Regions from separate parts of the Sphingomonas crusticola genome, predicted to be linked through region 4. Evidence: predicted binding sites of a transcription regulator. Region 4 holds the regulator's gene; each other region holds the start of a gene.

Region 1 (7,243 bases), 1.7 Mb from region 4:
CCCAGGCGGGGATTCTCGTCTGTACGAGACGCTGTCCAGCATCGTTCAGGACGCGCAAGCTATTGGATCAATTGTACAGATTATTACGATCTGGCCACCGGAGCCCCAAGAAGACGAAGAGCCCAGGGGCCCGATAAAACCGCAGGATTGCAGGCCCTCCGGCGCCTGTCCCAAATAGTCGATGCGCGTCGCGCGGGGCATCGCAATATTGCCGGGCGCGAAGAGAAGCGCTGTCTACGATTTCGATCGCGGACTGTGCTGGCCGGCAACCGGAGAAGAGATTGACGTGCTCGAGGCGCTAGCTCACCCGTCCGTGGGTTCTCGCAAGACATTTTCAACGCGAACCCTGGTTAGCATGAGGCGTAAGGGTTGGATCCGTGCGGGGTCTCCCCGGGTCAAGGATTTAGATCTGCCGCGCTCGACCCGCTTGGCTAAGCCTGATATTCTTGAAAATGTTTGGCTTGAAGTTACCAATTCGTGCAATCTGACTTGCCAGCACTGCTACGCGAGCTCCGGTCCGTCCGTTGACCGATCGGGAGAGATGAGCCTCGATCAATGGATCGCGGCGATCGATGATATATTGGCGGTCGGGGCGGCGAAGATCACCTTTATAGGAGGGGAACCGAGCATCAGGCTTGATCTTGTGCAGAAGCTATCAAGCTATATCCAGTTGAAATCACCGAAAACTCAACTGAGAATGTTCAGTAACCTGGCCATCAGGTCGAAGGTGCGCGAAATTGTAGATGTCGTGAAAAGTCACGATATCGAATTTGGCACCGCCCTTTACGGTCTGAATCCAGTGCAGCATGACACCATGACCGGCAAGCTTGGGTCGTGGGAAGTTACGCTGGCTGCCATCTCCCTGTGCGCCGAGCAGGGAGTAGACGTTTTTGTGGGTGTGTATCTGGACACGGCCGACGGGATCGATCTTCCCAGATATGATACTTGGATGCAGGAACATCGGGTGAAGCGTTATGAAGTGATCGCCCCCTCGAAGGTGGGACGCGGGATAGACAAGGATTGGAGATTGCCCGCTGCAGTCAACAACCTTCCGACGGCAATGACATTTTCACCCCACCAGGCCAAGATATCGAGCAGCGCGCACAATTGCTATTACGACCACCTTGTTATCCGACCGGACGGATTGGTCAGCCCATGTATCATGACCCGCAACGTTGCTTACGGAAACATCGCGGACGGAACCACCGCTTTATTCGCAAGTGCGGCATATCAGGGCGCTGCCTCGTTATCAAAAGATGAGATTGAGGGGTGCTCGGCGTGCGAGTTTCGCTACGCTTGCTTCGATTGTCGGCCGGACGCGATGCAGGGCGGTGATGATTGGCGGAAGAAGCCCGATTGTGGCTACGATCCCCAGCTTGAACTCGGCGCTTCGCTCACCCTCTGATGTTGCACGCTCGGTGCGGAATGTGGGCGTAGCCCACTTCGCCGCGGAAAATGTGCTCGCGGTGGTTTGCGAACTGGAACGTGCCTTCGCCATCCGCCTGAAGCCCGGCCTGGTTGAGGAGCTCCATGAGCCGTCGGACGAGACGCCTCCCCGCTGGCTCTCTTATGGCCGCCCTCCATCGGAACTATCTCTTCACACCGATTATCCCGACTGGCCATCACCCCCAAGGTTCATCGTGATGCGCTGCATCAGCGTCGGTCGACTTCCGGTTGAAACTATTGCGGTCGATATGTCTCCGATCGGCATGACAAAACAGCAGGCGAAAATCTTTATGGAGGAGCCGTGGGTCATACGAAATTCGGGCAAGCCCCGGCCGATACGGCTTCTAGACATTGATCGGCGGACGGGAAGATCGTGTTTTCGATATGCCGAGAACGTGATGCGCCCGAGATTTCCAAGCCATTCGCATGGAGTTGCCGCGCTTTCCCAGGTCATCGCCCGTCAGGTTGCTTGGGCGCATGTTCTCTGGCCCGGCGAATATATCATCATCGACAATTGGCGGATGCTCCATGCCCGCCGCGCCGCGGCGGCAAGGCCGCTGGTCTGGCATCCGGGGAAGGGCCGCGTCCTTCAAAGAACGGTGTTGATGACGGAACATGCTTACGATCCAACCTACAATTAAGGAGGCTTATCTCTTATTTAAGTCGGCGATGAAGAGATGGGTTCGCGGTCCAGTGGTGGCGCCCGGACACCGATATGATGCAAAGCATTTTCACGCTCACACCTGCACGAAACTATCCAACACACGCTTCCGCCCGGAGTGCTCGAAGTCGATCTCCAGCTTGTTGCCCTCGATCTCCGCGATCAGCCCATAGCCGAACTTGGAATGAAACACGCGTTGCCCCAGCGCAATGTCGCCCCTCGGCTTGGCCGCAAAGCTCGCCGCGCTCGATTTTACCTCCGCCAGCCTTGTCGGGCTCATGTCGAGCGGCTTGCCGACCGCGCGCTGCCAGCCCGGGCCGCGCGTCTGTGCGCGCGCGACATGCGCGAACGGGTCGGCCTGCTCGCTCCATTGCGCGCGCCACAGGCTCTCGCCGCCGCTCATCGTCGTCTCGCTCTCGATATGCTCGGCGGGCAATTCATTGACGAAGCGCGAGGGGATCGATGAGGTCCATTGGCCATAGATGCGCCGATTGGCCGCATGCATGATGAAGGCGCGCCGCCGCGCGCGTGTGATCGCCACGTAGGCAAGGCGGCGTTCTTCCTCCAGGCTGGCGGTGCCGCCCTCGTCCAGCGAACGCTGCGAGGGGAACACGCCTTCCTCCCACCCGACCAGGAACACCGTGTCATATTCCAGCCCCTTGGCGGCGTGGATCGTCATGATCGTCACCTTCGCCTCGTCGGCGTTGGCGTCATTGTCCATCACCAGGCTGACATGCTCCAGGAAAGCGCCGAGCGTCTCATATTCCTCCATCGCGCGTGCCAGCTCGGTGAGGTTCTCCAGGCGGCCCGCGGCCTCGGCCGAACGCTCCGCCTGCAGCATCGCGGTATAGCCGCTTTCGTCGAGCATGATCCGCGCCAGCTCGGCATGCGGCAGCTCGCCCAGTTTGGCGCGCCAGCGCGCGATGTCGCCGATCAGATTGCCGAGCGCGCGCCGCGCCTGCGGGGTCAGCTCATCGGTGTCGAGGATGCGCGCGGCGGCGTGGGTGAGGGGGAGGCCCTCGGCGCGCGCCAATTGGTGGAGCTTGGTCACCGCCTTGTCGCCGATGCCGCGCTTGGGCGTGTTGACGATCCGCTCGAAGGCGAGGTCGTCCGCCGGCTGGGCGATCACGCGCAGATAAGCGAGCGCGTCGCGGATCTCGGCGCGCTCGTAGAAGCGGAAGCCGCCGACGATGCGGTACGGCATGCCGATCGCGATGAAGCGGTCCTCGAACTCGCGCGTCTGGAACTGGGCGCGCACCAGGATCGCGACCTGGTCGAGCCTGGTGCCGGCGCGCTGCGCGCTTTCGATCTCCTCGCCGATGCGGCGCGCTTCCTCCGGCCCGTCCCACACGCCGATCACGCGTACCTTCTCGCCGGCTTCTTCCTCGGTCCACAAGGTCTTGCCGAGCCGCCCGCCATTATGCGCGATCACGCCCGATGCGGCGGCGAGGATGTGCGGGGTCGAACGGTAATTCTGCTCGAGCTTGATCACCTTGGCGCCCGGGAAATCGCGCTCGAAGCGTAGGATGTTGGCCACCTCGGCGCCGCGCCAGGAATAGATCGACTGGTCGTCGTCGCCCACGCAGCAGATATTCTTGCGCTCCTGCGCCAGCAGCCGCAGCCACAGATATTGGCTGGCATTGGTGTCCTGATATTCATCGACCAATATGTAGCGGAAGCGCTGCTGATATCGCTCCAGCACGTCGCGATGCGTCTTCAGGATGACGAGCATATGCAGCAACAGATCGCCGAAATCGCAGGCGTTCACCGCCTTCAGCCGCGTCTGGTAGGCAGCGTATAATTCCTGGCCGCGGCCGTTGGCGAACGCCTCGCTCTCGGCAGCGTCGATCTCGGCCGGCGTCCAGCCGCGATTCTTCCAGCGATCGATGAGTCCGGCGAGCGCGCGCGCGGTCCAGCGTTTCTCATCGAGATCGGCGGCCATGATCAATTGCTTGAGCAGGCGAAGCTGATCGTCCGTGTCGAGGATCGTGAAATTGCTCTGCAGGCCGACCAGCTCGGCATGGCGGCGCAACATCTTTGCGGCGACCGAATGGAAGGTGCCGAGCCACGGCATCCCCTCGACCGCCTCGCCCATGATCCGCCCGACGCGCTCGCGCATCTCGCGCGCCGCCTTGTTGGTGAACGTCACCGCGAGGATCTCACTCGGCCAGGCGCGCCGCGTCGCGATCAGATGCGCCAGCCGCGCCGTCAGCGCCGCCGTCTTGCCCGTGCCGGCCCCCGCCAGCACCAGCACCGGCCCGTCGGTCGTCAGCACCGCCTCACGCTGCGGCGGGTTCAATCCGCGCAGATAAGGCGGGTCGTTAGGGGAGGGGGCGGGGAGACTCACCAGCGAACAGGTAGGGAACGGCAGCGCCCGGGGCAACCTTCGCGGCACCGCTACCGGAAACGCGCCTTTCCGAAAAACTCCGCCTTGAACCGCGAAGACCACTTCGGCCCGTTCCTGCCACGGATCGCTTCGGAGGCGGAACTTTCCGGCGACAACACCGTACCTGCCATGCCGATCCGCGCCGGAAACGCGCGGGCAACGGGCGCAATCGCCCGGCAAGCAAGGAGTCATTCCATGAAGGCAACTTTTCTGATCGCCGCTTCGCTGATCGTCGGGACCGCCGCGATCGCACAGACCACCACCACGCCCGACGCCTCGGCACCGGCCACGACGCAGACGGACAGCAGCATGAGCACGCAGACCGCGCCGGCCGATGCCAGCACGACCACCGCGCCTGCGGCCGACACTACGGCGGCACCAGCGCCGAGCGCCGGCATGAACGCCATGCCGACCCCGACGACGGCCGACATGTCGAGCTACCCGGCCTGCTCTCGCACCGTGCACGACCATTGCGTCCAGCATGAAGGCCGCGCTCGCCGCCGCTAAGACCATGAATCGGCGCGCGTGCGGTTGACCGCCGCCGCCGGCCAAGCCAATCCCCACTCCCGACGGCATCGAGCCGCTGTGGGAGTGGGGATATGACAGGTGCGGCAAGGCCTTCGACACGGCGCGTGCTGGTCGCGAGCCTGGTCGGGACCGGTATCGAATTCTACGATTTCTACGTCTACACCACCGCTGCGGCTTTGGTGTTCGGGCAACTCTTTTTCCCGACCGCGTCGCCCACCGCGCAACAGATGTTGTCCTTCGCCACTATCGGCGTGGCTTTCGTCGCCCGCCCGCTGGGCTCGATCTTCTTCGGCCATTTCGGCGACCGCGTCGGCCGCAAGTCGACCCTCGTCGCCTCGCTGCTGACGATGGGCATCTCCACTACGCTCGTCGCCTTTCTGCCGACTTATCTCACCGCCGGCTGGATCGCGGCCCTGTTCCTGTGCGTGCTGCGTTTCGGTCAAGGCTTCGGCCTCGGTGGGGAATGGGGCGGGGCGGCCCTGCTCGCGGTCGAGAACGCGCCCCCAGGCTACCGCGCACGCTATGGTATGTTCCCCCAACTCGGTGCACCCGCCGGCTTCATCGCCGCCAACGGCCTGTTCCTCATCCTCGCGGCCACGCTCACGCCCGCGCAATTCCACGATTGGGGCTGGCGTGTCCCGTTCGCTTTGTCGGCCTTGCTGGTCGGTGTCGGATTATGGATCCGGCTTAAGTTGGCGGAGACCCCCGAATTCGCGGCCTCGCTGGCCGAAGCGCCGCCGCCCGCCATCCCGCTCGGCGAATTGCTGTCGCGCCATTTCAGCGCGCTCGCGACCGGTACGATCGGCGCAATCGCCTGCTTCGCGCTTTACTACGTCGCGACCGCCTTCGCGCTCGGTTATGGCACCAGGACGCTGGGCTATTCGATGGAGCAATTCCTCGGCGTCCAGCTCGGCGCGATCCTATTCATGGCCGCGGGTATCTACGCCGCCGCGTGGTTCGCCGATAAGCATTTCGACGAGCGCCGCGTCCTGATGGCGGGCTGCGTCGGCACGATGTTCGCCGGGCTGCTGATGGGCCCGCTGATGGGCTCGGGTTCGCTGCTTTTGGTGTTCGTCTTCCTGGCACTGGCGCTGACGATGATGGGCTTCGTCTACGGGCCGCTCGGCGCATGGCTGCCGAGCCTGTTTCCGGCGCGCGTGCGCTATACCGGCGTGTCGATGGCATTCAATGTCGCCGGCGTTCTCGGCGGCGGGCTTACCCCGACCGTCGCTCAGGTGCTCGTGAAGCATGGTGGGCTGACGTCGGTCGGTCTCTATTGCAGCGGTGCCGCCCTGATCAGTCTGGTTGCGCTATTTGCGCTCGGGCGAGCACGGAAAGCTTAGCCTGGCCGTATTTGCGCTCGGTCTCGAGCGTCCAGCCTTCGGCGGTCACGGTCTCGTCCTTGTGCGTCTCGACCGTCGCCACGGCCGTTTCGCTCGCCCAGCCCAGCCGCGTCAGCCGCTCGATCAGCGCGCCTGCGCCGCCGCTGCCGTAAGGCGGGTCGAACAGCAGCAGATCGTAGGCACGCCGCGACGGCCCGAGCGACGCGACCGGGCTGGCGATGACATCCGCCCGCGCATCCAGCATCGCGATATTGGCCTTGATCGCCTTCACCGCCTCGCGATCATGATCGACGAAGGTGCAACTCGCCGCCCCGCGCGACATCGCCTCCAGCCCGAGCGCGCCCGTGCCCGCAAAGATATCCGCCACCGCCAGACCTTCGAACGATCCAAGCCGGCTGGTCAAGATCGAGAACAGCGCCTCGCGCGTGCGATCGCCGGTCGGCCGCGTAGTCTCGCCCGAAGGCGCGCGCAGCACCCGCCCGCGCCACTGACCTGCAACGATACGCATCGGTCAGGCCTTGCCCTTGGACGGCGCCGGCCCGGTTCGGCGTTGCGGACGGCCACGCCGTCCGCCGGGTAGCGGGGCAGGGGCGCCCGCTCGCTTGACCGAGGCCGGCGGCTTGGGGCCGGGCTTCGGGCCCGCGCCCGGATTCTTGAGCGTTGCCCGGAACTGGGCGAGATCGTGCTGGCGGACCTCGCCGACTTCGCCCGCCGGCAAATCGTCGAGGATGAAGGGGCCGTAGGCGGTCCGGATCAGCCGGCTGACCTGCAGCCCCAGATGCTCCAGCACCCGACGTACTTCGCGATTCTTGCCTTCACGCAGCCGCAGCTCGACCCAGACATTGGCGCCGGTTCGCCGCTCGAGATTGGCGTCGATGG
Region 2 (7,243 bases), 860 kb from region 4:
TTGAAGATGTCCTTTTCCTCGGTCGTGAGGAAATCGAGATGCTGGACCGAGCCGCCTTGCTCGAGGATCGTGTTCCACACCGCGTCGCTGTTCTTCGACTTCTCGATCAGCAGTTTCTCGAGATAAGGATTCTTGATCGAGAAGCTGCCCGACAAGGTCTTATGGGTATAGATATTGGCCGGGATCGGCTCGATGCAGGCCGAAGTGCCGCCACAGATGATGCTGATCGAGGCGGTCGGCGCGATCGCGGTCTTGCAGCTGAACCGCTCCATTACGCCCATGTCGGCGGCATCGGGGCAAGGCCCGCGCTCCGTGGCGAGATGCATCGAGGCTTCGTTAACCTGCGCCTGGATATGCTTGAAGATGCGCATGTTCCAGCTCTTGGCCATCGCGCCTTCGAACGGCAGGTTGCGCGCCTGGAGGAAGGAGTGGAAGCCCATCACGCCGAGGCCGACCGAACGCTCGCGCTCCGCCGAATAGCGCGCGCGCTCCATGCCCGGCTCGGCGCGGTCGATGAAATCCTGCAGGACATTGTCGAGGAAGCGCATCACATCCTCGATGAAGCCCTTCTCGTCCTTCCACTCGTCCCACGTCTCGAGGCTCAAGGACGACAGGCAGCAGACGGCGGTGCGCGCCTCGCCATATTGGTCGCGTCCGGTCGGCAGCGTGATCTCCGAGCAGAGGTTGGAGGTCGAGACCTTGAGGCCGGCATCGCGATGATGCTTGGGCATGGCGCGGTTCACGGTGTCGGCGAAGACGATATAGGGTTCTCCGGTGGCGAGCCGGGTCTCGACCAGCTTCTGGAAGAGCGAGCGGGCATCGACTTCGCCGCGCTTCGAGCCGTCCTTGGGCGACTTGAGATCGAAGGTCGTGCCGTTGCGCACGGCTTCCATGAACTCGTCGGTCAGCAGCACGCCGTGGTGGAGGTTGAGCGCCTTGCGGTTGAAATCACCGGAGGGCTTACGGATCTCGAGGAATTCCTCGATCTCGGGATGGGCGACGTCGAGATAGACCGCGGCCGAGCCGCGCCGCAGCGAGCCCTGGCTGATGGCGAGCGTGAGGCTGTCCATGACGCGCACGAACGGGATGATGCCGCTGGTCTTGCCGTTGAGGCCGACCGGCTCGCCGATGCCGCGCACCGAACCCCAATAGGTGCCGATGCCGCCGCCGCGCGAGGCGAGCCAGACATTCTCATTCCAGGTGTCGACGATGCCGTTGAGGCTGTCGTCGACGCTATTGAGGAAGCAGGAGATGGGCAGGCCGCGCCCGGTGCCGCCATTAGAGAGAACCGGCGTGGCGGGCATGAACCACAGGCGCGAGATATAATCGTAGACGCGCTGGGCATGCGCCTGATCGTCGGCATAAGCCGAGGCGACGCGCACGAACAGATCTTGATAGCTTTCGCCGGGGAGCAGATAGCGGTCGCGCAGCGTATCCTTGCCGAATTCGGTGAGCAGCGCGTCGCGCGAATGATCGACGTCGAGCGGGAAGGGCGTGTCGCGGCGCTTGCTGCCGGTGGCGGCAGGCTCGGCCGCGGCGGTTTCCGCAACGTCCAGAAGGGTGGCCATATCGTTCGCTTCCCGCTCGCTGTTGCTCGAAAAGTCCATCGCCTGTCCCCTGTCCCGTTCCACCAATGTTCGACTCGGGGGACGTTGCCCCCGGATGCTAAGCGCATCGCCAGAGGGGGCAAGGATCGAGACCGCACGAACCCGTTCCATCCCCATGTTCCACAGGGCGGGCTCTCCCGGAAACGATATGGTGATCGCTCCGGTGAATCTCAATCTGAAGCCGGCGCCCCCTGGCCCCGACACAACAGATAGTGTCACTCCCGATTCATCCGCACAAGATGTTTAATTTATGACAAAGCGGATTGTCCGCTTGACGGGCACAAAAGAGTCAGTTTTTCGCCGCGTCGCTGCGGGTGCGAAGAACTGGGTAGGCAGGGGCCAGGGCGCGATCTTACAGTGGATCCCATGAACCTTCGGCGACGGGTGGAGGACATGTGACGACATTCAAGATGGCCCAACGGGCGGCGGTGGCAATCGCGACGCTGGCCGGGGTGATCGCCTACGCGCCGCAGGTCCTGGGTTTCCCCTATGAGGCGCGCTTCGGCCAGACAGTGGTCCGGTCAGAGCGACCGCTGCCAGCCGATTTCGGCGCGATTCTCGACGAGGCGGATGCGCTGGCGGCGCGAAGCCCCCTTTATACGGGCCCTGTCGCGCGCTTGATCTTCCTTACAAGCGGCGGCTGGCGCTGGCGGCTGGTCGCACTTCAGCAGAGCGGCGCGGTTGCATTCCGGCGGCCGCTGCGAAACCTGATCGTCGTCAACGATGCCGATCCGGCGGCGGACCGCGCCCGCAACCATCGCGCCATCGGCGGCATCCGCACGCTGCACGACGTGCTCGCGCATGAAACGACGCATATCCTGATCACCGATCATTTCGGACTGGCACGGGCAATCGCTTTCCCGCACTGGAAGGTAGAGGGCTATGCCGATCATGTCGCTGGCGCCTCCTCCGTCGATGACGCGCAGGCGCGGCAATTGCGGGCGAAAGATCCGCGCGACCCGGGGCTGGCTTATTATGATGCGCGCAGGCGGGTGGAGGCTGCGCTGGCGCGCGATCCGAGCGTGGATCATCTGTTCCTCCGGCCATGACGATGACCGAGCGGAGTCTTAGCGGGTCAGTCCTCGTCATCAGCTACGGCGGGTGGCTGGAGCCAGCTCGCGATCAGGGTGGGCAGCAGCATGAAGCAGGCCTGAAACGCAAAGGCGAGCGCGACCCAATGATTGGGATCGTGCGGGCGCCAGGCGCCGAGCGGGACGGCGACCGCCATGTAGAAGCAGCCGGCCATTGCGAGCACGGTCAGGATGATGCTGGACACGGCACCGGCACGGGCCTTCACCATCAACTCGCGTTCGTCGAGCGGGCCATCGATAGAGGGCACCATCCGCGGGCCGAAGATGCGGAAAATGAACGCACCGAGATAGCCTCCATAAAAGAGGCCTACCCCTGCCATGAAGTGCGTAACGTGCGGGAGAATCGGCTGTGCCAGCAGCACATAGCCCACGGCCATCGCCGCGATCACCAGCAAAGGCGACCAGCGCAGAGTGCGCGGCTTCACCTTCATGAACACTAGCCGGTCGATGCCGGTCGCGTAGACGGCGCGGTCCATTTTCTCGAGCAAGGTCATGGCATCACTCTCCCACCGCGGCCGCGCGGCGCAGCGCGTCGGCGACGGATTCGAAGGGTTGGAAGGAAAAGAGCAGCTCGATCGGCACACCGAAGAAGGCGGCGATCTTCATCGCAAGCTCAAGGCTGGGCTTATAGTCGCCGCGCTCGAGATAGCCGATCGTCTGGTTGTTGACGCCGACCGCCTCCGCCAAGGCGCGCCGTGACACGGCGCGTTCGGCGCGGAAAAGGGCAATGCGGTTGTATATCACTAAGCATCCATCGGTCAGAACGACGATATATTGCGTTTACACAACGATTCGCCCGAACGTCAAGAGACCGATTATTTTAACTGGCCCATTGCCCTGTTTTGGTAGCGCGCTAGTGCAGCCACGATGAAGCCGGTGCTGATGCGTATCTGGAGCTGGATCTGGCGCGGGCTGCTCGCCACCTTGATCCTGCTGTTGCTGGTGCCGGTGGTGATCCCGCCCTTCTTCGATCGCATCTACTATCGCGGGCCGGTCAGCGGCCATTTCGACGGGCAGCGTTTCTTCAATCCGGACGGTGAGCAGGGCACCGGCGGTGCGCGCAAGCGCACGCCGCTCGGCATGGCGTGGCGGATGATGACGATCAAGGACCAGGAGCCCTGGCCGGCGCACGTGGCGACGCAGCCCGGCTATCCCGCGTCCGCGGGGGTGACCTGCCCGCTCAAACCGGCTCGCGCGCTTGAGAATTGGGCGCGCTGCGTCGCCAAGGCCGACCCCAAGCGCATGTTCGTCACCTGGATCGGCCATTCGACCGTGCTGGTGCAGGCGGGTGGGATCAACATCCTGACCGATCCGATCTACGCCGAGCGCGCAGGCCCCTGGGGACTGCTCGGGCCGAAGCGGGTGCGCGATCCGGGCATCGCCTTCGACGATCTGCCGAAGATCGATCTTGTGCTCGTCAGCCATAATCACTGGGACCATATGGATCTGCCGACGCTCAAGCGGCTATGGGCGCGTGACCGGCCGCTGATCGTCACCAGCCTGGGCAATGACACGATCCTGAAGAGCGTCGGCGTGCAGGCGGTGGCACGCGACTGGGGCGGCCGAGTCCAGGTGCGGCCCGGAATCACCGTGACGATCGAGCGCGTTCATCATTGGGGCTCGCGCTGGATCAGGGACAGGAACCGCGCCTTGTGGTCCGGTTTCGCGGTGACCTTGCCCGGCGGTAATCTTTTCTTCGCGGGCGACACCGGCCCGGGCGACGGCAGCTGGCCGGTGGAAGATGCCAAGGACGGCCCCTATCGCCTGGCGCTGATCCCGATCGGCGCATTCCAGCCGCGCGAGATGATGAGCGGCAACCATATCGGCCCGGTCGAGGCGGTGGATGCCTTTCAGAAGCTGGGCGCGGCCAATGCGCTGGCGGTGCACTGGGGCACGTTCAAGCTGTCGAGCGAAGGCCTGTACGATCCGCCGAAGCTGTTGCACGCGACGTTGGCGGCGCGCGGCATCGCGCGAGGGCGATTCCGCGCGATCGAGGTCGGTCAGAATTGGGAAGTGGCGCCGCTGCGCTAAGTGATGGCGTGATGAGCGGCAGCCGCTCGCCCGTTAGCCTTTTCGCCCATTCACGAATTTGTCCTGCCCGCCGCAAGCAAGGTGACCTAGCCCGCTCCTACATTTCACCGCCTATCCGATGCCGGAACAGGCGCGGTTATTGAAGCGGTGCAGGAGCAATCATGGCTGACAATCCGACGCCTCTCACGCGGTTCGAGCTACCCCAAGCCTTCTATCTCGATAGGAGCCTGGCCTTTCCGACCGCCGTCGTTCTTACCGGCAATTACCATCGCAACGATGAAGTCGACATTCACCTCGACCGGCCCATACTCACCGACACTGGGCTGACGTCGACATTGCGCTTCGTCGCCTCCTCGGATCCGGTAGACTTTTCCCACTATGTTCCGCCGTTCACGCTGGTGGATGCAGCGGGGTTCTCGCTGGCCGCGCAACGCGGCGATTATCACATCGTCGATGTGACGGTCGTCCAGGCCGCGACCGGGGCTAAGATCGTTTATTCCACGCAAGAGCTGGCCGCCATGAGCTTCTCGACCGGCTTCAGCATCAGGAGCGGGACGCCCAACGACTTCGATGGCGGGCACCTGAGCGACATCTTGTGGCTGAACCGGTCGGGCGCGACCAGCACTTGGCTGGCGAACGAGGCTTCCGGGTCGCTCCATTTCGAGGCCAAGGGCAGGTTCAATGACCAGACGGTCGACCCGTCCTGGAAAGCGGTCGAGACGATGAACTTCGCGGGGACCAATGCGTCAATCCTCTGGCGCAACAGCGATGGAAGCCTGGCGGTCTGTACGGGGCGAGCTCGGTGACCGACAATCAGGGACACACCAGTTTCACCCCCATTTCCTACAATCACGGACCGATTGCGACGGAATGGACCATCGCGGCGGTCGGTGACCTCAATGCCGACGGCAAGGACGACCTGTTGTGGCGGCACGTGGACGGCGCGATCTCGACCTGGAATTCGACCGGCACCGGCTTCATCGAGAATAGCTATTATCACGGCAGCGTCGGCCAGAGCTGGACTGTGGAGGGACTGGCCGACTTCACGGGCGACAACCGTGCCGATATCCTGTGGCGCAACACCGACGGCTCGCTTTCAACCTGGACGGCGACCGACGCCGCGTCGGGCGCGGGCTTCAGCGAGAATAGCTGGTTACGCAACCCGATCGACCTTGCCTGGCACGTGGTCGGTCTCGGCGACTTCAACGGCGACGGCAAAGACGACATTCTCTGGCACCATGATAGCGGTGCCTTGTCGGTCTGGACGTCTACGGGCGCCGGTTTTGCGGAAAACCAGTTCAACGCAGGCGCCGCGGCAAGCTGGCAGGTTGCGCAGGTTGGCGACTATAACGGCGACGGGCTCTCGGATGTACTGTGGCGCAACTCGGACGGGGCGGTGTCAGTATGGCAATCGACCGGCAGTGGGTGGGCGCAGAACACCTATTATGATGCAACCAACGGGGCCGACTGGACGCTGGTCTCGCATCATTTCAGTCTGTGAGCAGCGGCTCGGTCAGGCAGGAGATCGCTGCGACGATGTCCGCCTCGATCTCGTCGAACGCGCGATCGAGCGCAAGGCCGCTCCACACAATGCCGTCGCGGATCGCGCCGATCGCGAGGGCCGTTTTCAGGGGGCTCATGCGCAGCCTGACGCGGCCCTCCCGCTCCATGGCGGAAAGGTGGCTAACAACAAGGTCGAGCGCGCCAGCGATGATCGGCCTGAGGAGATCGTGCTGCGCGCCCGGGCGGATGCCGGCGGCGTAGACCTGGAGCTGCATGCGCGCGACCGTGGCGGCATCGAAGCCGTCATCGCCCGCCATGCTGGCGACTGCCGCGGCGAATTCGGGCCAGGTTTCCGGGAGATAGGCTTCCTTGACCGACGCGAAGCGCAACGCCGCAGCAACGATCGCATCCTTGTTGGCGAAATGTGTGTAGAGCGCGCCCGCGCTTAGCCCAGCCTGCTTGCGGATCTCCGCGATCGAGGCCCGCTCGATGCCGAGGTCACTGATACAGCGCAGCGCCGCGCGCAGGATCCGTTCGCGCTGCGCCTCCATATGCTCTGGCGGCCTCTTGGGCATCAGCGGCTCCTGCTTCCTGTCATGCGCACCTAATACACCTCTTGACCAAATCGGAAAAATGGACGATCGTTCGTTTTATTCCCGCGCGTCTTGACCGCCAAATGCAAGGAAATTGCCATGATCAATCTGCGGAATGTCAGGACGGCCATCATGCGGCAAGCGCGAGCCTTGGTAATGTATTGGACCCGTAAGGTGGCGGGATGGGTGAATGTCCGCTTCCGCGCCGCGGCGACCTCGGGGCTGCTCCAGATACTGGTCGTGTGCGGGATCGTCGGCATGGCGGGACAGGCGATGTCGCAGCAACCGCGGGCCGCAGCGCCGCTCGCCCCGCCGACGTCCGTGCAACCGTCGCAAGACGATCCTACGTCCGCGCAGCAGCCGGTCCATCCGCTCGATGCCACCGATCTCGAAAGCTGGCTCGACGGAATGATCCCCG
Region 3 (7,243 bases), 600 kb from region 4:
GTCACTGGCGGGCGGCTATAGCGACATACAGATCGAGCCGAACCGCTTCCGCGTCAGCTTCTCTGGCAATTCAATGACATCGCGCGACACCGTCGAGACCTTCCTTCTCTATCGCGCGGCGCAATTAACGGTCGATCGCGGTTTCGACTGGTTCGTCATGGCGGACCGCAATACCGACCGGAACAGCAATACCTATGTCTCGCAGCCGTTCGCCTCGGGCCCATGGGGCTATTGGGGACCCTCCTGGCGCTATCGTGGCCGCGGCTTCGGCTGGCGTGGCTGGGATCCCTATTGGGGCGATCCCTTCTGGGGCGGCAATATCGATATCTCTACTGTGACCCGTTACGAGGCGACGGCCGAGATCGTCACCGGCCGCGGGCCCAAGCCTGCCGACAATCCGCGCGCATTTGACGCGCGAGCCGTGCTGGCCAATCTCGCATCGCGCGTCCAGACCCCGCGATGAGGCTGCGGCCGCTGGCGGGCCGCCACCCGCGGGCTCATGCGATCGCCCGTTTTGATAGGACGCGTGGCGATCGCCGCACCCGGAGCCGCTTGCCTAAAAAAGCAGCACGTTGACGATTCTGCCTAACGGCTGAGCGGTAATACATTCCGTATCCTCCCGCCGCCCTCGCTGCGCATGCTGGCACGCTTTTTGCGTTGCAGCATCGGGGAATGAGCAGGGAGGTGGAATGAAACTCGTAATAGCCATCATCAAACCGTTTAAGCTCGACGACGTGCGCGAGGCTCTGTCCGCGCTCGGCGTCCAGGGCATGACGGTCACCGAAGTGAAAGGCTTCGGCCGCCAGAAGGGCCAGACCGAGATCTACCGTGGTGCCGAATACAGCACGAACATGGTGCCCAAGATCAAGGTCGAGGTCGCATGCAGCGCCGATCTCGCGCCGCGGGTGGTGGAGGCGGTGCAGCAATCCGCCAACACCGGCGCGATCGGCGACGGCAAGATCTTCGTGCTCGACGTCGGTCAGGTGGTGCGGATCCGCACCGGTGAGACCGACGAGACGGCTCTCTAGGATTCAAGGGGGACACATGAAGCTTTCGACCAAGATATTGGCCGGGCTGGGAATGGTGGGCGTCGCAGCGCTCATGTCCCACCCCGCGCTCGCGCAGGCCGCAGCAGCGCCTGCCGCCGCCTCGCCCGTTCCGGCCGCGACCGTCAACAAGGGCGACACCGCCTGGATGCTGGTCGCCTCCTTGCTCGTGCTGATGATGTCGGTACCGGGCCTCGCGCTGTTCTACGGCGGCCTCGTCCGCACCAAGAACATGCTTTCGATCCTCACCCAGGTGTTGGTGATCGTGTGCATGGTCGCGGTGATTTGGGTCACCTGGGGCTATTCGGAAACCTTTACCAGCAGCGGCAGCCCCTTCGTCGGCGGCCTGTCCAAGCTGTTCCTGAAGGGCGTCGATGCCAATGCGCAGGCGGCAACCTTCTCCAACGGCGTCTATATTCCCGAGCTCGTTTACGTCTGCTTCCAGATGACCTTCGCCTGTATCACGCCGGCGCTGATCGTCGGCAGCTTCGCCGAGCGCGTGAAATTCTCGCCGCTGATGCTGTTCGTCGCCCTGTGGGTCACGCTGGTCTATTTCCCGATCGCACACATGGTGTGGTTCTGGGGCGGCCCAGACGCCATCGCGAACGCGGCGCTGCAGGGCAAGGCTGCGCTCGACGCCGTCAATGGCGACGTGGGCTTCCTGTTCGGTATGGGCGCGCTCGACTTTGCCGGCGGCACCGTGGTGCACATCAATGCCGGTATCGCGGGCCTCGTCGGTTGCCTGTATTTCGGCAAGCGTATCGGTTATCCGCGTGAGCCGATGCCGCCGCACTCGCTGACCATGACGATGATCGGCGCCTCCCTGCTGTGGGTGGGCTGGTTCGGCTTCAACGCCGGTTCCAACCTCGAATCCAATGGCGTCACCGGCGTTGCCTTCATGAACACCTTCATTGCTACTGCCGCAGCCGGCCTCTCGTGGGTGCTGGTCGAGCAGGTCGTGAAGGGCAAGCCGTCGCTGCTCGGTGCGGCTTCGGGTGTGGTCGCCGGCCTGGTGGCCGTCACACCGGCGTCGGGTTTTGCCGGGACGATGGGTTCAGTCATCCTCGGTCTGATCGTATCGCCGATCTGCTTCTTCTTCGTCAGCACGGTGAAGACTAAGCTTGGCTATGACGACACGCTCGACGTGTTCGGCATCCACTGCATCGGCGGCATCATCGGGGCGCTCGCCACCGGCATCCTCGTCGACCCGGCGCTGGGTGGCCAGGGCATCGCCGATTATGCCTCGCAGCCTGGTACGGCCGTGTTCGGTTACACCAGCTACGGAGCGCAGCTGTTCATCCAGGCCAAGGCGGTGATCGTCACCCTGCTGTGGTCGGGTATAGGCTCCTTCATCCTCTTCTTCGCCATCGACAAGACGTGGGGCATGCGTGTCACGCCGGAAGTCGAGCATGAAGGCCTCGACATCGCCGAACATGGCGAGCGGGCCTACCACTATTGACGAGATCGGGGTGGGCTTCGGCCCGCCCCTCCAGGGGTTCCTCCTGCGAACGACTGGCCGGCGGAGAAATCCGCCGGCCTCTTTTTTGTGGCGGGGTTGACCAGGCCTGAAACGATCAGGTGGGCGCAAAGCCCTATTCGATCGGATAAGGCTTGGTCAGGATCGGGCGGATCGAGTTCAGGTCATAACCCGCCCCCGCTGCCTTCGCGATCAGCGCTTCGCCTTCGTCGCCCAGCCGATTGCGCGCCAGCGCCCACAGGAAGGTGGAACGCGTCCCCGAACGGCAGAAGGCCAACACCGGCCCATCCGCCTTCTCCAGCGTGTCCGCCATCGCCGCGATCTGCCATTCGGCGAAGCCCGAATGATCCACCGGGATCGCGACATAGGTCAGGCCCGCCTCGTGAGCCGCCGCTTCGATCTCGGCGCTATCCGGCTGGCCCGGCTGCTCGTCATCAGGGCGGTTGTTGATGATGGTGGTGAAACCCTGCGCCTTGGCGGTGGCGATATCGTCCGGTTCGATCTGGCCGAACACCGAGATCGACGAGTCGAGCGTGCGGAACATGGGCCTCTCCCTGTGGCTAGCGGCGTCCTCATAGCCAGCTTGGCTCCTGCGGAACAGCCGCGCTTGACTCCCGTTGAGTGTCAGCGAAAATGAGAACATATAGAGAACTGATGACGTGCGAGTCGCAACCCCTTCCTGCGCCACAGCGCCCTACCGGCCTTATGCCGGACATCGGCTTTGCACAGGCGGCGCCGGTCCGCTTCGCGCTGGGCGCAGCGCCGCTGGATGCCGCGCTGGGCGGCGGATTGGCCAATGCGCGCCTGCACGAACTCTGGCCTGCTACCGTCGAGGATGCGCCGAGCACGGCCGGCTTCGCGCTGATGCTGGCGCTCAGGGCCAGTGGGAATTCCGGCACCATCGTCTGGATCGAGCAGGAGCGCGGGCGCCAGGGCGCGCTTTACCCGCCCGGCCTGATGGAGCTTGGGATCGATCCCGCGCGCATCCTGTTCGTCACCACGCCCGACGAGAAGAGCCTGCTGCGCGCCGCCGGCGATGTCGTGCGCTCGCCGGCGGCGGCGGTGGCCGTGATCGCGCCCGCGGATTCGGCGCGGCTGCTCGATCTTACCGCCAGCCGCCGGCTCACTTTATTTGCCGAGCGATCGGGCACGACCGCGATCCTGCTACGCACCACCGATCCGCAGGCGCCGTCCGCCGCGACCACGCGCTGGCGGGTGGCGTCATGCCTGTCCCAGGCGCTGGAAGCCAATGCCCCCGGCGCGCCTGCCTTTGCGCTCGACCTGATCCGCCAGCGCGGCGGCGCCCCGTCCGCCGGCTGGCGGCTGGAGTGGGATCGTGACCGTGCCTGCTTCGCGCCGCTATCTCGCCTTGTGGCTGTCGATGATGGCGGAGGATATCTGGCGGCTGGATAATGATCTCCTCCCCGGCACGGGGAGGGGGACCGCCGCCGAAGGCGGTGGTGGAGGGGCAATCTGGAGCGTCCCCCAATTGCCCTCCACCATCGCTGCGCAATGCCCCCCCTCCCGAGCAGATGCCGGGGAAGACCCGCCCATCGTTTTCGTCGAGAAGCTCAACAATGCGATGCGGCTGACCGCCTTGTCGCGCGCGGCACTCAAGCTTGGCCTCACCCCCTCCCTCACCCTCGCCGACGCCCGCGCGCGGGTGCCCGACCTGATGGCGCTGGATCGCGATCATCAGGCCGAGGCGCGCCTGCTCGCGCGCATCGTCGCCGGCTGCGCGCGATATACGCCGATGGCCGCGGCCGCGCCGCCCGATGGCGCGATCCTCGACATTACCGGTTGCCTCCATGGTTATGACGGCGAGCAAGGTCTCAAGACCGATCTCGCTGCACGACTGGCGGAGGGTGGCATCACCGCCCGGCTCGCCTTCGGCGACACGCCGGAACAGGCGCGCGCGCTCGCCCGTTTCGGCCGCGACGGCGGCGATCCGCTCGCCTTGCGGGTCGAGGCGCTTGAGGTCGATCCGGCGGTGACGCTCGCGCTACGCCGCGCCGGGCTGAAGACGATCGGCGCGCTCGCCTCCCGGCCGCGCCGGATGCTGGCGGCGCGGTTCGGCGATCTGGCCATCCGCCTCGCCCGCCTGCTTGGCGAGCAGGATCGCCACATCACGCCCGAACGGCCCTTGCCGCCGGTGTTCGCGCTGCGCCGCTTCGCCGAGCCGATCGCACGGGTCGAGGATGCGCTCGCCTGTCTGGAGGAACTCGGCAACGAGATCGCTACCGTCCTGCTCGAACGCCATCAGGGCGGACGACGCTTCATCGCGCGCTTGTTCCGCAGCGACGGGGCCATCGCCATGGTCGAGATCGCCACCGGCCAGCCGACGCGCGATCCCGCTTTGCTCGGCCGCCTGTTCCGCGAGCGGATCGATGCACTAGCCGATCCGATCGACCCTGGTTTCGGCTTCGATCTGATCCGGCTCGACGTGCCCGCCACCGAGCCGCTGGCGGCGCGCCAGGACAATTATACCGCCCCCGCCCGCCACGACGAGAAGATGGCCGAACTGGTCGATCGCCTGTCCGTCCGCCTCGGGGCGCGACGCATCTATCGCGCGCGGCTGGAGAATAGCCACATCCCCGAATGCGCCTCGGCCCCGTGTGCGCCGGCTTCGTCACATGCCTGGGAAGCCCCGCCCGCCGACGAGCCACCGCTGCGCCCACTGCGCTTGCTCGATCCGCCGCAGTCGGTCGGCGCGGTGGTATCGGAAGTGCCGGACGGCCCCCCTAAGCGCTTTACCTGGCGCGGCCAGACCTATGCGATCGCGCGCTGGGAAGGCCCGGAACGGATCGCCGCCGAATGGTGGCGCCGCCGCGACCGTGCCGGCCGGCCGCGCGATTATTACCGGGTCGAAGATGCCGACGGTCACCGATTCTGGTTGTTCCGCCACGGCCTGCATGCGTCCGGCGGCGCGGGCGAACAACCGGGCTGGTATATCCACGGCCTGTTCGCATGAGCACGGCGGCCTATGTCGAGCTGGCGGCGGCCAGCAATTTCTCGTTCCTATATGGCGCAAGCCACGGCAGCGACATGCTCGCCCGCGCGCTGGAACTGGGGCATAGCGGACTAGGTATCGCCGATCGCAATACGGTCGCGGGCGTGGTGCGCGTGTGGCAGGCGCTCAAGGATAACCGGAAAAAACTCCCGCACGACGCAACACTGCGCGATTTCAAGCTCGTCACCGGTACGCGGCTGATCTTCGCCGACGGCACCCCCGACATCATCGCCTATCCCGAGACCCGCTATGGTTGGGGCCGGCTGTGCCGCTTGCTCTCCACCGGTAATATGCGCGCCGACAAGGGCGATTGCGTATTGTCCTTGGGCGACCTGCTCGAACATTTGGGTGATCTGCTGCTGATCGTCCTCCCGGAAAGCACACGCCGCGAAGGCGAAGGGATGGCCCGCAGGCTGGACAAGCAGACTCAACTGCCTCCTGATGTTCGCGACGAAAGCTCCATTTTCCCGTTCCCTGTCGAAGGCCGGGGTCCAGCCCCGTCAGCAAATCCGCGCGGCAGCGCGGGCGCGGCTTTGGTCGCTCCCTTGGCAGAGCCGGACCCCGGCCTTCGCCGGGGAACGGCTAATAATGACAATGTTATCGCTTTCCCCGCCCGTGGTCCGACGGAAAGTCGGGACGCCCTGACCCGGACGCTCGCCACCCTGCGCACCGTGGCCTTCGATCGGGTGTGGTTGGGCGCAGCGATGCGCCGTTCCGGCTCCGATCACCGCGGTCTTGCCAAATTGGCAAAGCTCGCTCGCACCGCGCAGGTACCTTTGCTCGCGATCAACGATGCGCTCTACGCCACGCCCGAAGATCGTCCCCTGCAGGACGTGCTCACCGCGATCCGGCTTGGGATTAGCGTGAATGAAGGTGGCAAGAAGTTTGAAGCCAATGCCGAGCGCCACCTCAAAGACCCTGCCGAGATGGCGCGGTTGTTCCGCAATCATCCCGAAGCGATCACGGAAACCTCACGCTTCCACGCGCGCATCCGCTTCGACCTGAAGGATCTGCGTTACGAATATCCGCACGAGCCGGTACCGCCCGGCTGGAAGCCGATACGGTGGCTCAAGCGGCTGGTCGGCAAGGCCGCGGGCAAGAAATGGCCGGAGGGCCTGCCCTCCAAGGTTCGCACGATGCTCCAGGAAGAGTTCTCGCTAATCGAGAAGCAGGACATCCCTTATTATTTCCTGACGGTCCACGATCTGGTGCGCTTCGCCCGGCGTCAGAAACCTCCGATCCTGTGCCAGGGGCGCGGCTCGGCCGCCAATTCGATGGTCTGTTATCTGCTCGGCATAACCTCAATCGATCCGGCCGAGCATAATCTGCTCTTCTCTCGCTTCCTGTCCGCCGAGCGCGCCGAGCCGCCCGATATCGACGTCGATTTCGAGCATGAGCGGCGCGAAGAGGTGATGCAATATATCTACCGGCGCTATGGCCGCCATCGCGCCGGCATCGTCGCTACCGTCATCCATTATCGTTCGCGCTCGGCCGTGCGCGAGGTCGGCAAAGCGCTGGGTTTAACCGAGGACGTCACCACCCGGCTGGTCAGCACAGTGTGGGGCAGCTTTTCCAACAAGATGGAGCAGGCGCGCTTCCACGAGACCGGCTTCAGCCTCGACAATCCGGAGATTGAGCGGCTCCACCATTTCGTCGGCCGCCTGCTTGACGCCCCCTTCCCACGCCATCTCTCGCAGCATGTCGGCGGCT
Region 4 (7,243 bases):
ATCAGCGCATCATAGTCGGCATCCGAAATCTCGGGCGCATCCTGATCGTGATAGAGGCGGTTGTGATGCGCGATCGCGCCCGCAAGCCGCTCCAGCTCGGCGGCGGCTTCAGCTTCGGTCAGCGTGTCGGGCTCGGCCATGCGACGCGCTTTCCACGCGCTCTAAACCGGGTCAACTCCCTTCGCCCAGGGCGCTTTGGCAAAGCGCCTGGCGAGATAGTCGATCAGCACGCGCACGCGCGCCGGGCGAAGCGCGTTGGGCGGCGTCAGCAGGTTGAGCGCGATCGGCGGCGCCGACCAGTCCGGCAATATTTCCTCAAGCCGCCCGTCCGCCAGCCCGCGCCAGACGATGAAGTCGGGCAGCATGGCGATGCCGTGGCCGGCGCAAACCGCCGGCATGAAGACATCGCCATTGTTGGATCGGATGCGGCCGTGCAGCGGCACTGCATATTCGCCTTCGCGCGGATGATGTAGCCGCCACAGTTCCGGATTGGCGACGCCGGTATAGATCATGGCCTGATGATCGACGAGCTCGCGCGGGTGGCTGGGGCGCCCATGCCGTTCGAGGTAGCTCGGCGCAGCCACGATCGGCGCTCGGATCGCGCACAAGCGGCGGGCGCGCAGGCTCGAATCGGCCAACGCCGCGATCCGCAGCGCGATGTCGAAGCCATCGCCAATCAGGTCGACCAAACTGTCGCTCAGCTGCAGATCGAGATCGACGTCGGGATATAGCGCCAGGAAATCCGGCAAAGCGGGGGCGAGATGCTCGAACCCGAAGGACATCGGCGCGGCGATCCGCACCAACCCGCGCGGCGTTTCGGCCTGATCCGACGCTTCCGCCTCGGCCGCCTCGCCTTCGGCCAGGATACGCGCCGCGCGGCCAAGCGCGGCCTTCCCCGTCTCCGTCAGCGACAGCCGACGCGACGTGCGATGGAGCAAAGGTGCGCCGAGCCTCTGCTCCAGCCGCGCCACCGCCTTCGATACGGTCGGCTTGGACAGGCGCAATTCGCTCGCCGCACGGGCAAACGAGCCGGTCTGCGCGATCTTGGCGAAGATCGCCCAAGCGTCGAAATCGGGAAGCCGCATGATCGTTATCCACCAACTTTGGGAAACGGTGCCTTGCCTTCAATTCTATTTTCTATGCGGCGGCGTCAACTATCTAGGTCAGGAACGTCGGGCACAGCGCCCGGCACGGAGATAGACATGATCGACGTCCGCCCCTTCAACACGCTCGGCGCCGCCAACCACGGCTGGCTCGATGCGCACCACCATTTCTCCTTCGCCGATTATTACGAGCCCAAGCGCATGAACTGGGGCAATATCCGCGTCTGGAACGACGACGCGATCGCTCCCAAGAGCGGCTTTCCCGCGCATCCCCATTCCGACATGGAGATCATCACCTACGTCCGCGAGGGTGCGATCACGCACCAGGACGGTCTCGGCAACAAGGGCCGCACCGAAGCGGGCGACGTGCAGGTGATGTCGGCCGGTAGCGGGATCACCCATGCCGAATATAATCTTGAGGACGAGACCACCCGGCTGTTCCAGATCTGGATCATGCCGAGTCAGCGCGGCGGCAAGCCGAGCTGGGGCGCGCGGCCGTTCCCCAAGGGCGATCGCTCGGGCAAGTTCGTGACGCTGGCGTCCGGCTTTGCCGAAGATGGCGAGGCGCTGCCGATCCGGACCGAGGCCCGCGTGCTCGGCGCGACGCTCAAGAAGGGCGAAACCACCGATTATGCGCTCGGCGCCGACCGCCACGCTTATCTCGTGCCGGCCACCGGCAAGATCGAGATTAACGGCGTGGCCGCCAATGCCCGCGACGGCGTTGCCATCAGAGACACCGAAATACTGTCGGTCACCGCGCTCGAAGATGCCGAGCTGGTGATGGTCGACGCCGCCTAAACCGCTTCCCAGGGAGATTGAAGATGAGCAAGGTTCTGGTCCTGTATTATTCGAGCTACGGCCATATCGAGCAGATGGCGCAGGCGGTGGCCGAGGGTGCCCGCGAGACCGGCGCCACGGTCGACATCAAGCGCGTGCCCGAAACGGCGCCCGAGGAGGTCGCCAGGGCGGCGCATTTCAAGCTGGATCAGGCAGCGCCGATCGCCAGCGTCGGCGATCTCGCTGACTATGATGCGATCATCCTGGGCGTGCCGACCCGCTTCGGCCGCCTGCCATCGCAGATCGCCGCCTTCCTCGACCAGGCCGGCGGGCTGTGGGCGAGCGGCAAGCTCAACGGCAAGGTCGGATCGGCCTTTGCCTCGACCGCGAGCCAGCATGGCGGGCAGGAGACGACCTTGTTCTCGGCCATCACCAATCTGCTCCACTTCGGCATGGTGATCGTGGGCCTGCCGTACAGCTTCGGCGGCCAGATGGGCCTGAGCGAGATTCATGGCGGCACGCCTTATGGCGCGACGACCATCGCTGCCGGCGACGGCAGCCGCCAGCCGAGCCAGGTCGAACTCGATGGCGCCCGCTTTCAGGGCAAGCATGTCGCCGAGATCGCCAACAAGCTGTTTGCTTAAGCGTTAGAGGCCGGGTGCCCCCCTTCCCGGCCTCGCTCCCTCGTCGCCCCGCGCAAGCGGGGCGGCGAGGCGAATTCCCCGTCAGCCGATGAAGCCATGCGTCTGGGCGAAGGCGAGGAACAGGTCGGGCCACCGCGCCGCGCTATTGGTCTGCGGGAGGCGTAAGCCGAACCCGTGACCACCCTTTTCGAAGACATGCAGTTCGGCAGGGATATGCGCGGCGCGTAGCGCCCCGAACATCGCCAGGCTGTTCTCGACCGGCACGACATCGTCATCCACGGCATGGACGAGGATGGTCGGCGGGGTGCCCGCGCCGACGGTGCGATCGGGTGAATATGCCGCAACGTCCGCCGCCGCCGGCGCCTTGCCGAGCAGTTCGTCGCGCGAGCCGGGATGCGCATGTTCGCCCATGCTGATGACCGGATAGAGCAATGCCGCGACATCGGGGCGCGCCGACAGCCGGTCGGCGGCGTCGACTGGCTCGTAGACGGAAGCCGCATGGCGAACGGCGAGCGATGCGGCAACATGGCCGCCCGCGGAAAAGCCCATTACTGCCACCCGCTCGGGATTGATCTGAAAACCGGCCGCATGCGCGCGGACCAGCCGGATCGCGCGCTGCGCATCCTGCAGCGGCACGTCGGCGCGATGCGCCCAGCCGCCGCCCGGCAGGCGATACCGCAGCACGAAGGCGGTGATGCCGCGTGCATTCAGCCAGCGTGCGGTCTCGTAGCCCTCCTTGTCGGTAACCACGAGGTGATAGCCGCCCCCGGGCACGAGGAGCACCGCATTGCCGTTCGGTCGTTGAGGGCGGAACACGGTGATGGTGGGACGCGCAATCTGCTCGGCATAGCGATCGTGCGGCTGGCCTGCGGTCGCACGCTCGATAAAGCGCTCCGGCGGCAGGGTGGCCGGGGCGCCGGGCGGCAATGCCGGCCACAGCGGCAGGATCTCGGTCGGATCACCGGGAACTGGGCCGGCCGCCACCCCCACCGATGCGCTCGCCGCAGCAAGAATCAGCACGTTTCTCCGGTCTATCAAGACGCCTCTCTCTTTTCGGGGAGAATGACGGCGTAACCCGGTCGAGGCAATAAGACGGTGCGGGGCGCCGCGCATTCCCCGGACTGGATGTCCGCGACGGACTTAGCCGAGCGCGGCCGCCATTTCCGCCAGCTTGGCAATGGTGTTCATGTTGCGCGCTGTACCGGTTTTGGCGGCCGGGATCGCCAGCCGCGAGTCCGCCATGCCGTCGCCGTAGAAAATGTAGATTGCGCGCTTGCCCAGCCGCATCTCCTCATCCTTGACGTTCTTGGCGCTCGCGAGAGCATCGCCTGGGATCGGTTGGTCCACGAACAACGCAACCGTGCGATTGCCCGGCTTGTCGGCAAACGGATTGTGCGCGAGCGTTTCCGCCATTTCCGCCGCCGTTCTGACCAGCACACCCACGCGCTTGCCGGCATAGGCTTCAAGCGGGGCCTCGATCGACGCGCGCACGGCCGCTTCGGATTTGTCGCTGGTGAAGACAACATTACCGCTGGCGATATAGGTGCGCACCTGCGCCAGACCGGCCGCCTCGCACATGGCCTTCAGTTCCGTCATCGGCAGCTTGCCGGTGCCGCCGACATTCACCGCACGCAATAGGGCGACATAGGCAGTCACTTTTGCCTCCCTCAATCGGGTTTGTGCGCCGCCAGTTCGTTGCCGTCGGGATCGCGGAAATGGAAGCGGTGCCCGCCGGGGAAAGCGAAGATCGGCCGGGTGACCGCGCCGCCCGCCGCCTCGACCGCAGCCAGCGCCGCCTCCAGATCCGCGACCTGGATCACGATCAGCGGCGCCTGCGTCTGTTCGGCCGGGTCCGCTTGCAGCCCGATATCGACGTCACCCGTCAAGGTGCACGCATAGGTCGGGCCGAAGCCGGTCATGGTCCAGCCGAAGGCCGCGCTATAAAAGGCCTGTGCCGCGGTGACGTCCGCAACGGGCAGCTCCAGAAAGTCCGGACGCGGCAGATCGGCCATGTCAGTAGCGCCGCAGCAGGCCGGCGAGTTTGCCCTGGATCCGCACCTGACCCGGACGATAACGCTGCGGATCGTAGCTGCGATTGGCCGGATCGAGCCGGATCATCGAGCCTTCGTGGCGGAAATATTTGAGCGTCGCTTCGCTATCGTCGATCAACGCGACCACGATCTCGCCGTCGCGTGCGCTCTCAGCCTTGCGCACCAAAGCATAATCGCCGTCGAGGATGCCCGCCTCGACCATCGAATCGCCCGAAACCTCCAGCGCATAATGTTCGCCCGGCCCGAGCAGCGCCGCCGGCACCGACAGGCTATTCTGCCCCTCGAGCGCCTCGATCGGCATGCCCGCGGCGATGCGGCCGTGCAGCGGCAGTTCGAGCACGTCGTTGGCGGCAGGCGGCATCACGCGCGACGGCGGGGTCGCGACATTCGCCTTGGCCGGGGTCGCCGTTCCGGTCGTCTTGATCTGATCGGGCAGGCGCAGGATTTCGAGCGCACGTGCACGATTGGGCAGACGGCGGATGAAATTGCGCTCTTCCAATGCCGAGATCAGGCGATGAACGCCCGACTTGGATTTAAGGTCGAGCGCGTCCTTCATCTCCTCGAACGAGGGCGACACTCCCGTCTCGTTGAGACGGTCGTTGATGAAGCAGAGCAGCTCATGTTGCTTGCGGGTCAGCACAGCGTTTCCCCTAGGAAGGAACGTACAGGGAACGTGTAGGAAACGTTGTGATATCTGTCAAGCGACGCGCAGAATATCCACAAGTTCATCCACAGCGGCAGGATGTGCGCCGGCCGGGCGAACGATCAATGCGTCGGCCAGTGTCAGCGCTGCGACGGCACCGCTGTCCTGCCTGGAGAGGGGGCGGGCACGGCCATCGACCATGATCGCGCGAATATAATCGTCGCGCTGGCCGACCGCCGGCAGCGGGGCATCGAGCGGCACGGGGGCGGTTTTGGGGATCGGATCGCGCGCGCCGCCGAGGTGGGCGAGCAAGGGCAGCAGGAAAAGATGGGCAGTCACGAATGCCGACATCGGGTTGCCGGGCAGTCCCAGCACGAGCGCTCCGCCCAGCCGTCCGGCGAACAGCGGCTTGCCCGGCCGCATCGCGATCTTCCAGAAGTCGAGCGCGGCCCCCGCCTCGAGCAGCGCCGGGCGCACCAGATCATGATCGCCGACCGATGCACCGCCAATCGTGACGATGATGTCGGCCTCATGCCCGGTCAGGGCGGCTACGAGGGCATCGAGCCGGTCCGGCACCAGCCCCGCATCTATAACATCGGCAACGTCGGCGATCATGGCCTGCAGCATCACGCCGTTCGATGCCGGAAGCATCACGCCTTCGGCCGGCGCGCCGGGTGGAACCAGCTCGTCTCCCGTTGAGATCAGGGTCACACGCGGGCGACGCCGGACCGCCAGGCTGCCGTGACCGCCCATCGCCGCCGCGGCGATGCGCCCCGCCGTGAGCCGCTCGCCCGCCGAGACCAATGCGGCGCCCTCGAAGAAATCCGATCCGCGGCAACGAACATGCGCGCCCTGGCGTGGCGGTCCTTCCCCCGCCAATTGCAACAGGTCCGCATCGCGGACGGCTTCCTCCTGGATCAGGACGGTGTCGGCGCCCTGTGGCATCGGCGCGCCGGTGAAGATTCGGGCCGCTTCGCCCACGTCCACAGCGCGATCGCTTCCGGCGCCGGCCCGGCTTTCGCCGACCATCTGCCACGGCCCGGGAAGATCGGCGAAGCGGATGGCATAGCCGTCCATCGCAGAGAGATCGGCAGCGGGTTGCGTGCGGCGCGCGACGACGTCTTCGGCGGCCCAGCGGCCGGCCGCCTCGACCAGAGCCAGCGTCTCGATCGGCAGCGGCGGCGCCAGCGCCAATAGCCGCGCCTGGGCCTCCGCGACCGGCAGCAGGTTCATGCCAGCGCCTGCCGGAAATAGACGACGCGCTCGGTCTCGATGAACCCCAAGGCCGCGTGAAAGGCGTGGCTGGCGCGATTTTCGAGCAGCGCGTCGGATGCATATTCGCGACATCCTTGCCGATGAGCCCAGGCGATCACTGCCTCGTTGAGCTGGCGGCCAACGCCCTGCCGCCGCACATGCGGCGCTACATAGATGCCCTCCAGAAAGGCGACGGGCGAGGTTTCGCAGCCGTTGACATAATCGTGGCGGATGGAGGCTTCCGCGAAGCCGACCACGGCGCTTTCGTCGAGCGCGAGCCAGGCGAGCTTGCCTGCCCCGGGATCGACCAGGATGGCATCGATTTCCTCAGCCATCGCTCCGGCATCCTCGTCCGGCCATAAAGCGAGGCGCAGCGCCAGCCATGCGTCGCGCGTTGCGTGCGATGCGCCTTCTATCCGCACGGCTTAGCCCTCCGCGTGCCAGTCCCCGGATCGGCCGCCCGATTTGGCGAGCAACCGTACCGGACCGATGACCATGCTGCGGTCGATCGCCTTGGCCATGTCGTAGAGCGTCAGCAACGCGACCGACACGGCGGTAAGCGCCTCCATCTCCACGCCCGTCTGTCCGGTGGTCGCAACGGTCGCGCTGCAATCCACGCCGGTGTCGGCAAAACTCAGTTCAACGCTGACCGAGGAAATCGGCAGCGGATGGCACAGCGGGATCAGCTCGGACGTGCGCTTCGCCGCCATGATCCCGGCGACGCGCGCGACGGCGAGCGCATCGCCCTTGGCGAGTGCTCCCGCCTTCATC

What was found. The regulator LexA, encoded in region 4, represses DNA repair genes until DNA is damaged. The targets are predictions, from matches to a motif close to GTTCCNCNCTTGTTCT.
Region 1: a site for LexA is predicted at 4,458-4,473, ahead of DX905_RS00480 (ATP-dependent helicase). Genes of this name have one in related genera too.
Region 2: a site for LexA is predicted at 1,625-1,640, ahead of DX905_RS04335 (ribonucleoside-diphosphate reductase subunit alpha). Genes of this name have one in related genera too.
Region 3: a site for LexA is predicted at 3,160-3,175, ahead of DX905_RS05530 (ImuA family protein). Genes of this name have one in related genera too.

Annotation. Positions count from the first base shown of each region.
Region 1 covers NZ_QTJP01000001.1:95,728-102,970, forward strand. Annotated here, with positions in the region: gene DX905_RS00470 (radical SAM/SPASM domain-containing protein) at 356-1,405, shown strand; gene DX905_RS00475 (TauD/TfdA family dioxygenase) at 1,428-2,087, shown strand; gene DX905_RS00480 (ATP-dependent helicase) at 2,184-4,454, opposite strand; gene DX905_RS15880 (hypothetical protein) at 4,689-5,000, shown strand; gene DX905_RS00490 (MFS transporter) at 5,093-6,364, shown strand; gene rsmD (16S rRNA (guanine(966)-N(2))-methyltransferase RsmD) at 6,318-6,872, opposite strand; gene DX905_RS00500 (pseudouridine synthase) at 6,876-7,243, opposite strand, start outside.
Region 2 covers NZ_QTJP01000001.1:895,160-902,402, reverse strand. Annotated here, with positions in the region: gene DX905_RS04335 (ribonucleoside-diphosphate reductase subunit alpha) at 1-1,607, opposite strand, end outside; gene DX905_RS04330 (hypothetical protein) at 2,003-2,656, shown strand; gene DX905_RS04325 (hypothetical protein) at 2,683-3,192, opposite strand; gene DX905_RS04320 (helix-turn-helix transcriptional regulator) at 3,197-3,442, opposite strand; gene DX905_RS04315 (MBL fold metallo-hydrolase) at 3,581-4,729, shown strand; gene DX905_RS04310 (hypothetical protein) at 4,891-5,535, shown strand; gene DX905_RS04305 (FG-GAP repeat domain-containing protein) at 5,532-6,230, shown strand; gene DX905_RS04300 (TetR/AcrR family transcriptional regulator) at 6,220-6,807, opposite strand; gene DX905_RS04295 (serine hydrolase domain-containing protein) at 6,925-7,243, shown strand, end outside.
Region 3 covers NZ_QTJP01000001.1:1,152,416-1,159,658, forward strand. Annotated here, with positions in the region: gene DX905_RS05510 (CC0125/CC1285 family lipoprotein) at 1-463, shown strand, start outside; gene DX905_RS05515 (P-II family nitrogen regulator) at 690-1,028, shown strand; gene DX905_RS05520 (ammonium transporter) at 1,045-2,505, shown strand; gene DX905_RS05525 (protein tyrosine phosphatase family protein) at 2,639-3,067, opposite strand; gene DX905_RS05530 (ImuA family protein) at 3,178-3,936, shown strand; gene DX905_RS05535 (Y-family DNA polymerase) at 3,860-5,494, shown strand; gene DX905_RS05540 (error-prone DNA polymerase) at 5,491-7,243, shown strand, end outside.
Region 4 covers NZ_QTJP01000001.1:1,754,971-1,762,213, forward strand. Annotated here, with positions in the region: gene ligA (NAD-dependent DNA ligase LigA) at 1-140, opposite strand, end outside; gene DX905_RS08290 (LysR family transcriptional regulator) at 162-1,085, opposite strand; gene DX905_RS08295 (pirin family protein) at 1,203-1,901, shown strand; gene wrbA (NAD(P)H:quinone oxidoreductase) at 1,925-2,524, shown strand; gene DX905_RS08305 (alpha/beta hydrolase) at 2,606-3,544, opposite strand; gene DX905_RS08310 (DUF1697 domain-containing protein) at 3,665-4,180, opposite strand; gene DX905_RS08315 (VOC family protein) at 4,192-4,536, opposite strand; gene lexA (transcriptional repressor LexA) at 4,538-5,215, opposite strand; gene DX905_RS08325 (molybdopterin molybdotransferase MoeA) at 5,273-6,451, opposite strand; gene aac(6') (aminoglycoside 6'-N-acetyltransferase) at 6,448-6,888, opposite strand; gene moaC (cyclic pyranopterin monophosphate synthase MoaC) at 6,898-7,243, opposite strand, start outside.